2 regions of the Cobetia sp. QF-1 genome follow, and region 2 is predicted to be linked to the other one. Evidence: predicted binding sites of a transcription regulator. Region 2 holds the regulator's gene; the other holds the start of a gene.
The links. Region 2 encodes sigma-54, which starts transcription at its own class of promoters, with help from an activator protein. Its sites were predicted from a motif close to TGGCACNNNNNTTGCTNT; they were not measured.
Positions count from the first base shown of each region.

Region 1: a site for sigma-54 is predicted at 4,222-4,239, ahead of CFN46_RS11035 (P-II family nitrogen regulator). Genes of this name have one in related genera too.

Region 1 covers NZ_NBVS01000005.1:117,985-125,544, reverse strand. Annotated here, with positions in the region: gene CFN46_RS11055 (LysR substrate-binding domain-containing protein) at 1-847, opposite strand, end outside; gene CFN46_RS11050 (ferredoxin--NADP reductase) at 1,122-1,898, shown strand; gene glnK (P-II family nitrogen regulator) at 2,041-2,379, opposite strand; gene CFN46_RS11040 (ammonium transporter) at 2,530-3,777, opposite strand; gene CFN46_RS11035 (P-II family nitrogen regulator) at 3,810-4,148, opposite strand; gene CFN46_RS11030 (accessory factor UbiK family protein) at 4,585-4,938, shown strand; gene CFN46_RS11025 (hypothetical protein) at 5,034-5,312, opposite strand; partial or broken gene CFN46_RS11020 (magnesium chelatase domain-containing protein) at 6,248-6,892, shown strand; gene CFN46_RS11015 (hypothetical protein) at 6,896-7,560, opposite strand, start outside.
Region 2 covers NZ_NBVS01000001.1:621,230-628,789, reverse strand. Annotated here, with positions in the region: gene CFN46_RS02805 (HPr family phosphocarrier protein) at 263-532, opposite strand; gene rapZ (RNase adapter RapZ) at 525-1,430, opposite strand; gene ptsN (PTS IIA-like nitrogen regulatory protein PtsN) at 1,543-2,013, opposite strand; gene raiA (ribosome-associated translation inhibitor RaiA) at 2,023-2,331, opposite strand; gene CFN46_RS02785 (RNA polymerase factor sigma-54) at 2,920-4,368, opposite strand; gene lptB (LPS export ABC transporter ATP-binding protein) at 4,597-5,337, opposite strand; gene lptA (lipopolysaccharide transport periplasmic protein LptA) at 5,341-5,925, opposite strand; gene lptC (LPS export ABC transporter periplasmic protein LptC) at 6,064-6,750, opposite strand; gene CFN46_RS02765 (HAD family hydrolase) at 6,750-7,319, opposite strand; gene CFN46_RS02760 (KpsF/GutQ family sugar-phosphate isomerase) at 7,474-7,560, opposite strand, start outside.

The sequences.
Region 1 (7,560 bases), on a different contig from region 2:
AGGCGCGAGTGAGCTCCAGCCAGGGCGTGGGAATCTCGATCAGGCTGCCACGCCGGAAGGCGTCACGCAGCGCGAGACGAGAGATGCACCCAATGCCCAGGCCGGCTTCTACTGCGCGCTTGATGGCCTCGGTATGCTCCAGCTCCAGCATGATGTCGAGCCGCTGGGCGACACTGGTCGATGGGCCGTCAAGGTGCGGGCGCAAGGCCTGCTCAAAGGTGCTGCGCGTGCCGGAGCCTCTCTCACGCATGATCCAGCGGGTGGCGAGTAGTCGGTCCAGGGTGATGCCCTCTTGGGACAGTCCCTGCGCCAGCCCCTGCGCTAGTGGGTGTGAGGGCGCACAGAAGATGCTCAATCGGTCGCTGACCCAGTGCGCCTCTTCCAGCAGCGGATGTTCTACCTCCCCTTCTATCAGGCCGATATCGAGCTCGAAGTTCACCAGCTTGTCGATCAGTTGATGTGTGTTGTGTACGTGCAGCTCGACGCGGCTTGCGGGGTGCTGGGTCAGAAAGCTGCCGATGATCTGTGGTGCGAGATAGTTACCGATGGTCAGTGTGGCGCCAATTTCCAGTGAGCCAGTCGCGTCTTGCTGCCCGAGCAGTTGCTCAAGCTCTTCGGCTTGATCGAGCAGCGCGATGGCTTTGGGCAGCAGCTCGCGTCCCAGCCCATTGAGGCGCAGACGCTTGCCGTGACGATCGAATAACCGACAGTCGAACTGACGCTCCAGCTCTGCCAATGCCGTGCTGGCAGCGGATTGCGACATGGCCAGGCTTTCGGCGGCCAATGACACGTTGTCGTGGCGAGCCACGGCGACAAAGACGGCCAGCTGACGCAGGCTGTAGCGCATTTTGCCTCCTATGACGCACGTAGGTAGATAGTGTGGTGACGGGCGCAACGCGAGAAATCGCCGTTACGGAAGGTTTATTGCCATCACAAGGTTGAAATAAGATTCATTCGCAATCAATATTGATAAAATAGATAACCTATATCCAGATAAACCATTTAACGCATAACCCGCAAGTGACTACAATCGTCGCATAGTTCATTGGGTCATAAGCTGTTATTTGTTTATTCCAATAGTGAATATTGAATTTGAGGGGCAGTGCCCCGGGAGGCATCAAGTGAGCAGCCTGACCACGACAGAAGTCATCGACGTCCATCATTGGAATGACTCGCTATTCAGCTTCCGCACACAGCGTGAAGATAGCCTGCGCTTCAAGAACGGCCAGTTCGTGATGATTGGTCTGGAAGTCGAAGGCAAGCCACTGATGCGCGCCTATTCGATTGCCAGCCCGAACTACGAAGAGCACCTGGAATTCTTCTCCATCAAGGTGCAGGACGGCCCGCTGACTTCTCGCCTGCAGCACCTCAAGCCGGGCGATCAGATCATGGTGTCCCGCAAGCCGACAGGCACGCTGGTACTGGATGATCTGCTACCGGGTGAGAACCTTTACCTGTTCTCCACCGGTACGGGCCTTGCGCCCTTCCTGAGCGTCATTCAGGACCCGGAGACCTATGAGCGCTACAACAAGATCATTCTGATGCACGGTGTGCGTCACGTCTCTGAGCTGGCTTATGCCGATGTGATCGCGCAAGAGCTGCCGAAGCACGAATATCTTGGTGAAGATATCGCGGAGAAGCTGATCTACTACCCGACAGTGACCCGCGAGGAGTTTCGCAATCAGGGTCGTATCACTGATCTGGTGGAAAGCGGCAAGCTGTTCGAAGATATTGGTCTGCCGCCGTTGGACCCGAAGCGTGACCGCGCCATGATCTGTGGCAGCCCGGCGATGCTGGACGACATCAGTGCCATGCTGGATACCCGTGGCTTTGCCATCTCACCGAAGATGGGCGTGCCGGGTGATTACGTGATTGAGCGTGCCTTTGTCGAGAAGTGATGATCGAGAACTGGTAGTCAAACAGTAACGATTGAGAAGTAAGTTGTCGGATAGCACAAAAAAACCGCAGGCCATTGGCCTGCGGTTTTTTTGTCTGGCCATGAAATATCAGAGTACAGGTGTCTGCTCCGAGAACGTGGCGTTAGACGGCGTCCTTGCCGGTTTCGCCGGTACGGATGCGAATGACCTGCTCCAGCGGTGAAACGAAGATCTTGCCGTCGCCGATCTTGCCAGTGTTCGCGACATTGGTGATGGCTTCGATGACTGAATCGATCATGGCGTCGTCAACCGCGACCTCGAGCTTCACCTTGGGAAGGAAGTCGACCACGTATTCGGCACCACGGTATAGCTCAGTGTGCCCTTTCTGACGGCCGAACCCCTTGACCTCGGTCACGGTGATGCCCTGCACGCCGATCTCCGACAGGGACTCGCGCACGTCGTCGAGCTTGAATGGCTTGATGATGGCAGTGACCAGTTTCATCGTGTCTCTCCTTGGGTGATGGTGCGGGTGACGACGCCCTGCTCGCCACGCCAGCCTATGGCTCAAGCATACACCGCTTATTCGATCAGGAAAAAAGACTCCCGCCATATGGCGGGAGTCTTTTGAGTGCGTGTGAGCATCTGACTTGGATTACTTGCGGCTGGAGGTGAATTCCGGGTAAGCCTCCATACCACATTCTGCCAGATCCACGCCTTCGTATTCTTCTTCTGCAGTGACGCGCAGGCCCATGGTGACTTTGATGATCATCCATACCACCAGGCTTGCGAAGAACACCCAAGCGAAGATGGTAGCGGCGCCCAGCAGCTGTGCGGAGAAGGTAGCATCACTATTGGTCAGCGGTACTGCCATCAGGCCCCACAGGCCGACGACGCCGTGGACGGAGATGGCACCGACCGGATCATCGATTTTCAGCTTGTCGAGGCCGACGATAGCGAACACGACCAGCAGACCACCGACAGCCCCGATCAGCGTAGCTTCACCGATACTCGGCGTCAGTGGTCCAGCAGTGATGGCGACCAGGCCAGCCAGTGCGCCGTTGAGGGCCATGGTCAGATCCGCCTTGCGGAACCACAGGCGAGCGAGCACCAGGGCGGCGATGACACCACCAGAGGCAGCAGCATTGGTGTTGACGAAGACTTGCGCGACTGCATTGGCCTCATCGATGTTGGATAGCACTAGCTCGGAGCCGCCATTGAAGCCCAACCACCCTAGCCACAGGATGAAGGTGCCCAGGGTTGCCAGTGGCAGGTTGGAGCCCGGGATGGCATTAATCTCACCATTCTTGCCGTACTTGCCCTGACGAGCGCCCAGTAGCAGCACGCCTGCCAGTGCGGCGGAAGCGCCTGCCATGTGCACGATGCCGGAGCCGGCGAAGTCACTGAAGCCCGCTTCGCTCAAAAAGCCGCCACCCCAGGTCCAGTAGCCCTGCACCGGGTAAATGAAGCCTGTCATGACCACGGCGAACAACAGGAAGGCCCACAGCTTCATGCGCTCAGCAACGGCACCGGAAACGATGGACATGGCGGTCGCTACGAACACGACCTGGAAGAAGAAGTCGGAGCGGGCGCTATAGTAAATGTCGCCACCGGAAGCGAGCGCGTCTTCTGCAGTATTCTCGGCGCCGATCAAGAAGCCCAGATTCGGCAGGAAACCGCCTTCAGGGCTTGAGTACATGATGTGATAGCCGACCACCATGTACATGGTGCAGGCGATGGCGAACAGAGCCACGTTCTTGGTCAGAATTTCCGTGGTGTTCTTGGCGCGTACCAGGCCAGCTTCCAGCATGGCGAAGCCGGCGGCCATCCACAGCACGAGTGCGCCACAGACCAGGAAGTAGAAGGTATCAAGTGCGTACTTGACCTCGATGATCTCGTTCATGCGGGATTCTCCTTTATTATTGTGCGCGGTGATCAGACAGCGTCGGCGCCGCGTTCACCGGTACGGATACGAATGACATCATCCAGAGGAGTGACGAACAGCTTGCCGTCACCAATCTTGCCGCTGTTGGCCGCTTGGGTGATGGCGTCCAGTACCTTCTCTGCATCACTGTCATCGACTGCCACTTCAATCTTCACTTTGGGAAGAAAGTCGACGACGTATTCAGCGCCGCGATAGAGCTCGGTATGCCCTTTTTGCCGACCGAAGCCCTTCACCTCGGTGACGGTAATGCCTTGAACGCCGTTATCTGCCAGCGCTTCACGCACGTCGTCCAACTTGAAGGGTTTGATGATGGCGGTGATCAGTTTCATGTGCTGCCCCCGTTCGCTACCTGAATGATCTGTCTGAAGCACAACTCCAAAGTGCCTTGTTCTTGCCAAGTGCATCGCAGGAGGCGTGCCATTTGGCGAAAAGACCTTTTAACTCATTCAGTTGCATTGACTGAGAGCGGCCCATTTCCGCGACGAAGAAAAGAGGCGAATGAGCATGCCCTCAAGGGCGCACTGTTTTGGTGCTGACCTTGCGCCTTTCGACGTAGGGGGTAACGCTAATATGGTGCAGAGGGAGTCATCTGAGAGGGTCATCAGAAGGCGTGCGGGCATGATGTGTGTTCTGAACATGCGACTTGCGAGCGGGTTGCGTATCCTTGTAGCAAGAACCGGCGCTCCATATATCAGGGGGGTGTCCTTTTTACCGCGTCGACCCTGATGGCATCAGGCGATCGGCACGCAACGTCTGAGGTGAAGCATGTTCAAGAATGACGTCATCGGGCGGATGGCCCAGCAAATTGGTGAGCGCCTGCAAGATGCCTCTCATGGCCCGGAGGAGCTGCAGAAGTCTGTGCAGGGGGTGATGCGCAGTGCCTTTGATCGTATGGAGCTGGTATCGCGGGAAGACTTCGACATCATGATGGATGTGCTGACGCGTACGCGTAGCCGTGTCGAGTCGTTGGAAAAGCAGGTCATTGCGCTAGAATCGCTGCTGGAAAAGCAGGGACTGGTGACAGGTATGCAAACTGCGGATGAAGACAGTTGTACACCGGTTGCAGGCGAAGAAAGCGCAAGCCACGCTGCAGAAGTCGAGCGTCAGCGTGATGCGTGAAGTCTGAGCCGCAGTTCGGCATGCCATCGGGATGAAAAAAGCCGCCACACCTCAGGGTGTGGCGGCTTTTTCGTATCTGCAGGTCGCGTCATCCGCTAGGCGGCGTGCGGGCGCGTCCCCAGCATCCAGCGTACCAGCCCCACTATCGAGGCCACGATCCAGAAGATTTCTATCACGAAACTGGCCAGATTGAAGTTGATACACAGACTGATGAGCAGCAGAACGGCGCCACTCAGGTTCGCCAGATTATAGGTCAGGCTGCGGGCATCGAGTTTGCCTATCTGCAGCATGAAGAAGGCACCGACCACCAGGGTGGTGCCCAGCATGCCAATGACATCTGCAAAGGATGCCAGCGGGGCAAGCATGTCTTGCATGGGTATTGCTCCTGAAACAAGCCAAAGTCGCCCTGAATGGCTGGCCCTTCCGTGGGTTGGACGATTCTCTGCCGCGCTAGAGCGACATTCCGTGAGACAGCTTGGCGGCTTACCTGACCATATGGTTAGAAAAGCCGGTCAAATATACCAGCAGCTGTCCAGATAGGCACTGTCGCGGTGCACCTTTGGGGGACGATGCGCTTGATGAGGTAGAAATGGAAAACGAGGCGCATTGACGTCGCCAAGCTGGTGCAAGGACTAAAGCATGGCAGGGACACGCTCGCTCGAGGAGATATTTCTGTGCGAGAGAAAAAATGGCGCCATTTCTTGAGGGTTTAATGGCTGATGGCAGGTTAAATCATGGCTCTTAAAGAAATTACCGCCTCGACAACCAATCACGTTCGGCTACGGAGATGTTCTTTTGAGGTGCATTCCGTTGATATTTCGTCCTTTGGAATCTTTCTGAAAGGCTGATGAGCGTCCTAGTTGAGGCTCTAGTCGAAAATCACCTCAAATCACTAGTCTTTCAGGCTGTTGTCATGAGGAATTGATGGGTATTTGAGCGCTGTAAAAAGAACAATTCATATCTTTATGTAATGTTATCCACAGTCGGTTTATTCATTACGTATTCAGTAACGACAATATTTGCAGTCGTAAGCGAATTTACGCTAACGATGAGTTATTCAGAATAGGTCACGTGTGTATCACGTCAATTTTGCCTGCTATCTGTTAGCAGAAGCAGTGTTCTGATATTGAGCGGGGTTCTGGCATTGATTGAGTTTTGGCTAGCGTTGAGTCAGCAGGGTTCTTATCAGCATGAGCTTTGCCATGCTTGTGAGGCTGGGTGACGTAAGTGTCCTGGTATATCGGAGGGCACATGCCCTGCTTCGCTCTCGCCGTGCAACGTAGCGACGGCATCACGCAAGGGAAGGCTCATGTCATTGGCAATGCTGCGCACGCGAGCATCGCTCGGTCTCGAGGCACCAGAAGTTCAGGTTGAGGTACATCTCTCCAATGGGCTGCCGGGGCTATCGATTGTCGGGCTGCCGGAAACGGCGGTGAAAGAAAGTCGCGAGCGCGTCCGTAGTGCGCTGCTCAATGCGGGGTTCGAGTTTCCAGCGCGTCGCATCACGCTCAACCTAGCGCCAGCTGATTTGCCCAAGGAGGGCGGTCGTTTTGACCTGCCGATCGCACTTGGCATTCTGGTGGCATCAGGGCAGATACCCGAAGAAGCGGTGGCTCAACTGGAATGCCTTGGCGAGTTGGCACTGGATGGCAGTATTCGTCCCGTGACTGGCGTACTGCCCGCCGCACTATGTTGTCGCAGAGCAGGGCGCGCATTGGTGGTGCCGATGGCGAATGCTGATGAGGCTGCACTGGCAGACCAGCTGGAAGTGCTGGCGGTGGGGCATCTATTGGAATTGGTCGCTCATTTGCTGGGGCGTGAGCGCATCACGCCGCATGTGTGTGCGGTGACGCCTCAGGCGCGACTGCCGGAACCAGACCTCAGCGAGGTGCGCGGGCAACATCAGGCACGACGTGCGTTGGAGATCGCGGCGGCTGGCGGCCACAATCTGCTAGCGTTATGTGTCTGGAGACCTATTCTCGCTGGTTTCTTGTACTGCCTCTCCTATAGCCACTCCTTTGGTGCTGGCTAGCCATCGCATTGCATACGAACAGTTCTGATAGTTGAGGGAGATCGGTGTTTCTGTGAGGTGTGGAGAAGTTACGGATGTATGCTGAAGGAGTAGCTCACACTCAATATCATTAGCTTGGTAATCAAATATGGAGTAGGGAGTTAGCTTGGATAAGGATCGTGTGGTGATCGCATGTTCGTTACCTGAGAAGCCTATGTACGGGCTGAACCGTTCATACTCCACGGTGAGCAGCTCTGGAGAGGAGCCGACTTGGAGGACGATAGGGTCTTCGAGCATCTGTGCGGCGTAAGCTGTGCGACGAACATTATTTTCATCTAAGAGAGATACCTTGAGTCTTATCCAGCTCAATAGAGTAGGAGCATTGCCATAGTTGTAGATTAGGAGCTGGAACTTATCTACGCCGGATACCCGAGTACTGGCACCGATCTTGGGTTCTGCGGGTGGAGGGTTATAGGAGACGTAAAGCGAGTAGCCCGAAAGAAGCACCGAGATCATTGCTATACCTATGGGGACTCGCTTGTCTAGGTAGCGATGCGCCTTGCTCTGTGGTTGCTGGCAGCTTGGGCATATCGACGCTTCCTTCAGGATCT
Region 2 (7,560 bases):
CGTTGATTCTACCATTGGCGCAGGGGGTCTAGTCGATAAAAGAAAACAGTGTTTCTTATCAAAAGGACAATAGTCGCTCACGAAGAAGAGGTTTAGCCCTTGGTCAATGACGTGATCAGGTATAGATGAGTAGAAAGGCGATACGGAAATGCGGGGGGAGAGGACAGGCGGAAGAGATAGTCAGAAACAGGGAGGGGGGCGCAGGAGGAGTGAAAGAGGCGAAAGAGGTGCCGCGGCAGTATCATCGTGACAAGACCGGCGCTTATTCGTCCTCCTCGAAGCGAGCTTCGAATAGCGCTGTGATGGCAATCATGGCCTCGTCAGCATGTTCGCCCTCAACGTCGATTATCAGCGATGTGCCGCAGGGGGCCGCCAACATCAATAACGCCATGACATTGGTGGCATTGGCGCGGCGCTCTCCGTGGCTGACCATGACTGTCGCTGCAAAAGGAGCGCAGCAGTTGACCAACTTGGTTGCGGCTCGAGCGTGCAGGCCGCGTTTGTTGGTCAGTGTTAGCTCGCGACTACGCATCGCCATCCCCTTGCGCATCTGCTCCATTGAGCGCGGTATGAATACCGAGTTCACGGTGGCGCAAGCGGACTTCCGGCAGTAATGCTGCAAAATGAGCAGCAAGCTTTTCACATAGATAGACACTGCGATGCTGTCCGCCAGTACAACCGACCGAGACCGTCAGGTAGCTACGATTGCTGGCCTGATATGCCGGTAGCCAGCGTTCTAGCCAGCCGGCGATATCATCGTGCATCGCCTGTACGTCGGGATAGTGTTCGAGGAATTCCACAACGCTTGCGTCGCGGCCGGTATCGGCGCGCAGATTGATATCCCAGTAGGGGTTGGGCAGGCAGCGCGCATCGAACACCATGTCAGCATCAGTAGGGACGCCGTGCTTGAAGCCAAAAGACTCAAACGTGAGAGTCAGGTGGCGAGAACTATGTTGCGCGACTTGCTCGGTAATGCGTGAGCGCAAGTCATGCACGCTCAAACTGGTTGAATCGATGATGAGGTCAGACTTCTCGCGGATAGGCGCTAGCGTCTGCTGCTCAATCTCGATGGCTTCTGCCAGGGTGCGGTCGTTATCGCGTGTCAGCGGGTGACGACGGCGTGTGGCGGAGTAGCGCTCCAGTAACACGCGGGAATCGGTCGTGATATAGACGACCTGTACGTCCATGCCACTCTGACGTACATCGTCGAGCAGCTCAGGGAAACGCGTCAGGGCATCAGGAAGATTGCGTGCATCGATGGATACCGCGATGCGACGACGTGTAGGACTGTCTTTCTCTAGCTGTTCGACAAGCGGTGCCAGCAGCATGCCGGGAAGATTATCGATGGCATAGTAGCCAATGTCTTCCAAGGCCTGAAGGGCGATCGATTTACCGGAGCCAGAGCGGCCACTGATGATCACGATCTTCATGAATGCTCTCCAAAGGCGAGGTCAGCGTAGAGTGAGTGCAAATGGCGCCTGAGAGGGCAGCCCGAACAGTGGCTGTCAGTACAAAAGCCCGGACGATGTCCGGGCTCGATGATCAACGCGCCGGAAGTTCGGCGATGGCTGATGTCAGTACATCGTAGAGTGCACGCTGGCTATCGGCTTGACGTAATGCTGACCGATTGGTGGGCGAGTTCAATAGCTCAGCCACCTGCCCGAGCAAGGTGAGATGTGTGTCATCTGCCTCCTCAGGGACCAACAGCACAAACAGCAGGTCGATGGGCTCTCCATCAATGGCATCAAAGTCGATGGGGTCACCGAGCTTCAGAAAGGCCGCGATGGGCGTCTTGCAATGCGGGCTGCGTGCATGTGGCACGGCCACACCATGGCCGATACCGGTCGACCCTAGTCGTTCACGACCAATCAGGCGTGAGAAGACTTCCTGACTATCCAGGCTGGGAATGTTCTGGGCAATGAAGGTGCTGAAAAATTCCAGCACCCGCTTCTTGCTCCCCCCGGGGACACCGTAAAGCGTGCGCTCGGGGGGAAGGATCTGATCAAGTGTCATGGCAGAAGGTCAACGGGTCCCGGTGCCCTGAGAGCGAGCCTGGGACTTTTCCTTGTGTTTGACCAGCTGGCGATCCAGCTTGTCGGCGAGCGCGTCGATGGCAGCGTACATGTTGAGGTCTTCTGCCAGGGCGTGGAGATCTGCGCCGGCAGCATGCAACGTGCAGGCTGCCTGCTGGCGCTCCTTCTCGATCGACAAAGTCACCTGAACATTGGTGATGTTGTCGTAATGCCGTTCGAGGCGAGCGAGCTTCTCGTTGATATAATCGCGGAGAGGGTCGGTAAGTTCCACATGATGCCCGGTAATATTCACTTGCATGGACACGCTCCTTTATCCAGCGGGTTACCTTTCAATTGTAACCCTTTTTGACTGCGAGCAAACCCTGATAAGACGCTCTGCTACATGGTTTCCGTGCCTGCCGCTGCCAGTAACAAACTTGGCTCGTGTCAGGTGCGTCGAGCGCCTACCCCGACAATGCCCAAGCTTTGAGCAAAGATCAACGCTGCGCTGCATCGTGGCGCAAGGCTTGTCTTCAACTCACTGGGGGAGAACGGAACGTTCCATGACAGAGGAGTGTGACGGTTTGCGCTGGAAGAGTGACAAGAAGGCGACTGTTAGTCGCTAATGTCAGCATGTACGTCGATGTTAGTGGGCGTCTTGGATTGGTCAAAAGTACGGGATGAGCACGAAGGAGGCGGGGTTTTGCGTAAGAAAAGCCGCACGAATGATCGGTAATACTATCGAAAGTGATTTTAAAAACATGCAATTGGGAGTGAGAGGTACATGCTGGCGGTCATGCCTTGGGAGAAAATCGCCGGCTTTCCATGCAAGCCGGCTGATCATGATGTGGATATTTACGATTTTTAAGGCCATGACAGAGGTAGTGGCCTCTGGCTAGCTAGATGATCAGGCCAGTCGCTTGCGTTCGCTAGAGGAAGGAATACTCATGGCTTCGCGATATTTTGCGACGGTGCGGCGTGCGACTTCAATGCCATCGCTGGCGAGTAGGTCGACCAGACGTGAATCCGACAGCGGTTTGCGCGCCGGCTCGTCCGCAATCAGTTTTCGGATACGTGCGCGAATGGCGGTACTGGAATGTGCATCGCCATTGCCGCTCCCTCCCACTTGGCTCGAGAAGAAGAATTTGAGTTCGAAGACGCCGCGAGGGGTATGAATGTACTTCTGAGTCGTGACGCGCGAGATAGTGGATTCGTGCATCTCGACCACTTCAGCGATATTGGCGAGGATCAGAGGCTTCATGCCTTCCTCACCTTGCTCAAGAAAGTCGATCTGCCGCGCCATGATTTCACGCCCTACCTTGAGCAGTGTGTCATTACGTGACGAGAGACTTTTCATCAGCCAGCGCGCTTCCTGAAGATTATCCTTGAGGAAGGTGTTGTCCACAGACTTGTCTGCCCGCTTGATGAGCGCTGCATATTCCGGCTGGATACGTAGCTTCGGCAGCGCTTCGGGATTGAGCTCAACCTGCCAGCCGTGACGAGTATGGCGTACCAGCAGGTCAGGTATCACATAGTCACTGGCGGGCTCCCCCCAAGCGGAGGCTGGGCGTGGGTCCAGTGCTCGTATCAGTCGAATGACGTGGTCCAGCTCAGCATCATCCAGTCCCAGGCGGCGCTTGAGTAGCTTGCGATCATCGTTTCCCAGCGCTTCAAGAAACTGACGTACCAATCGCCGAGCCTGCGCGAGTAGCGGCAGGTCATCGGGCAGCAATGCCAGTTGTAGCAGCAGGCATTCGCGTAGATCGCGGGCGAAGACGCCAGTGGGATCGAACTGCTGCAAGCGTAGCAGTACCTGCTCTAGTTCCGAGGCTTTGAGGCCAGCCAGCCCTTGCCCCCGCAAGCCATCGACTAGCTCGTCCAGGGTCAGGCTCAGGTAGCCTGCACCGTCCACGGCATCAATCAGGCTTTCCGCCATTTGCCGTTCACGGTCGTCGAGGTCGGTCATCGCTAATTGCCAGCGCAGATGATCTTGCAGGCTTTCTACACTGGTGTTGCGCTCGAAATCCTGGCCGTCATCACTGCCGCTACTACTTCCTGAGCTTGTCAGGCTGCCAGCGTGATCCTGATAGAGGTCCGACCAGTCACTATCGAGAGGATACTCTTCCGGGATCTCGCTGTTTGTTTCGGCAGTGGAAATCTCGCTCGCATCCTGTGCTTCAACGACTTCCAGCGCCTCATAGTCCTCGTCGAGTTCCAGCATGGGGTTGGACTCGAGCGCCTGTTGAATTTCCTGACGCAGGTCGAGCGTCGACAACTGAAGCAGTTGAATAGCCTGCTGCAGTTGTGGCGTCATAGTCAGCGAAGTGCCAAGGCGGAGTTGCAAGGTGGGTTTCATGGGGCTGTCGATTCACGGCAAAGGAACGTGCTTCTACGCTATACCGTGGGTCGGGGCACTGACAAGGGGCGAAAGAGATTATTCAAGCAACTTGTATGCCATGTTTCAACGAAGGTGGTATGGACGTCATGCTCAAGGCTGATACCAGTGAGGTAACAACATCCTTGAGCATGTAATGTCATTCTGCGAGGGACGGCGATACGAGGTGCCTTGCTCTCATGCTACCGATTAAAGCTTGAACTCATGCCCCAGATACACATCGCGTACCTGCTGATTGGCTAGAATGGTATCGGCATCACCGTGCGCGATGATCTGACCGTCACCGACGATATAGGCGGTATCACAGATATCGAGTGTTTCTCGAACGTTGTGATCGGTGATCAGTACGCCAATGCCGCGATCACGCAGTTGTCGCACGATGCTCTTGATCTCGCCTACCGAGATGGGGTCAACACCGGCAAAGGGTTCATCCAGCAGTATGAAATCCGGCTCTGTCGCTAATGCGCGTGCAATTTCGACACGCCGACGCTCACCGCCAGAGAGGCTCATGCCGGTGCTGGCGCGGATATGCGTGATGCTGAACTCATTCAGCAGCTCTTCAAGGCGCGCTTTGCGCCCGTTGCGATCAAGGTCCTTGCGTGTCTCCAGAATCGCCATGATGTTGTCGGCCACTGACAGCTTGCGGAAGATTGAGGCTTCCTGTGGCAGATAGCCGATGCCAGCGCGTGCCCGCAAGTGCATGGCAGAGTCGGAGAGATCATTGTCATCGATGGTGACGCTGCCGGCATCGGCGCGTACCAAGCCGACAATCATGTAGAACGAGGTGGTCTTGCCAGCACCATTGGGTCCTAGCAGGCCGACGATGTCGCCTTGACGAATTTCCAGCGAGATATCCTTGACCACCTTGCGCCCCTTGTAGGCTTTGGCCAGGTGGCGTGCGCTGAGCGTGCGGAGGGGAGCGGCAGTCATGACTCAGTTTTCCTTGCTGGTGTTGGCGCCACGCGGTGTCAACGTCATGTGTACGCGTGAACTGCCGTCGCTCTTCTGTGAGGCGTCGCTGCTGTTGTTGGCATTGACTTGGCGTTTGTCGAGGAAGTACTCCACGTAGCCACCTTCGAAGGTGTCATCACCCTTTTCGAGACGAGCGTTACCGACCAGTTCTACTCTACGTTCCAGTGCATGGTAGAGAATGGTATCTGCCCAGCCTTTGACCAGCTTGTCGTCTGGAGTGGGTTTCTGTTCCAGATAGGCACGCTTGCCTGTTGCCTTGACCAATGAGATCTCGCCGCTGTTGGCGCGGCTAATGTCAACGCGGCTGGCATCCAGCTTCATGCTGCCCTGGCGCATTTCGACACGGCCGGTATAGGTTGCAGTGCCGGCTTTATCATCCAGTGACAGGGAGTCGGCAGCGATGTTGATCGGCTGATTGGCATCATTGTCGAGCGCTAATGCTGCTGGCGCAGTGATAGCCATGCCGAGTGTCAGGCACAAGGCCATGACACTGCTGTTAAGAGTCTGTCGCCAGGCCGTCAAGGGCTTGAGAGTCGTTGAAGTCATGGGGTGCTCCTTGGCAGAACCGGGTATGTCTTCTCGATCAGGCATGCCATCGGGAAGCAGTGAATAAGGGAGTCTATTGGACTGGCAGCACGTGGGATGTGCTCAGCCGCGCTGACTGTACGCTAAGTACCATGATGATTACTGACTGGCTTCAGGTGCGGCTTCGAAAGTGCTGTTGACGCGTCCTTCGCTATCGTTTGAGGTAGCATCGCTGCCCTCATCGATACGTTCAGCTTCCTTGCTGGCCGCACTCTTGCCCTTGCCGGGTTGAAGCGTGCCGCGTACACGACCGTCCAGCACGGCGGAGTCCTTGGAAAGATCCGCGCTGAAGCTGTTGCTTTCGATATGCTGACCATTCTGGGTAATGACGACGGGTACGTCGCTCCAGGCACGGTTCTGTTCGCGGCTGTAGTTCAGTACGTCAGTATCCAGTGTCCAGGCATCGGAAGGCTGACGCAGCTGTGCGTTGCCCTCTAGCGTGAAGGTGTCGCCACCGGCACTGAGAACGCCGCGCTTGCCAGTGGCATACCAGCGGCGGTCCTCGCTATCGTTGGTGCTAATCTTTGGAGCTTGCGCGATGGTGACATCATCCTCGGGCGTATGCTCAATGTGCGGGGAAGTCATGTCTTGAAACGGCACGCCCCGCGCATCGAAGCGAGTCATGTCAGCCCCGTCAAGATAGTAGTCCGGCTCACCGCTGTTGACCTGTGTACCTATGGCAGATTCAAGGCTATTGCGCTGCTCTATCAGGGCGAGTACGCCACCGACCAGCAGCAATAGCAGCATCAACCATAGACGCGGAGAAGGACGGGGCAAACGTAACATCAGGCGTTCGACCTCTGTAGATAGGTATCGAGCACTGACGCCCAGTGGCCCTGTGCCTTGAGCAGTAGGTCACAGATTTCGCGTACGGCACCCTCACCGCCTGAGTGAGAGGTCACCCAGTTGGCTTCGCTCAACACATAAGGCATGGCATTGGGCACGCTGATACCGAGACCGACGCGACGGATAGCTTCGCGGTCCGGCAGGTCGTCACCACAGTAGGCAACCTGGTCGAGCTCAATATCGTGTTCACGGCACAGTTGGCTGAGCGCGACCAGCTTGTCTTCACGGCCCTGAATGACGTCCTGAATCCCCAGTTCCTTGGCGCGTCGTTCCACCATCGGAGAGGTACGGCCAGTGATCAAGGCGACACGAATGCCACTGCGCAGAATCAGCTTGAGGCCATGGCCATCCTGCACATGGAAGCTCTTGGTTTCCACGCCATTGGCGTCATAGTGCAGGCGATTGTCGGTCAGCACGCCATCCACATCCAATGCCAGCAGGCGCACGTGACGTGCCCGATCAATGATGTCCTGTGGGTAGTCTTCCGTCAGGGAAATACTCTCACTCATGATGTTTCTCCTCGCACTCCGTGCGTGCTTGACGCTGTCCTGTGAACGGCTGGTGATGTGGCTCAAACAAGTGACTGTCCGTAGTGGCGTCAAACGCCGCGCTAGCTTGCTGAATGCACTGCTGTCGTAGAGGACAGCACTCGCGTCCAGTGGTTCAGATCACACCGCTGGCCAGCAGGCCGTGCATGTGGATGGCTCCGATAGGATGCTCATCCTCATCACAGACTACCAGAACGCTGAT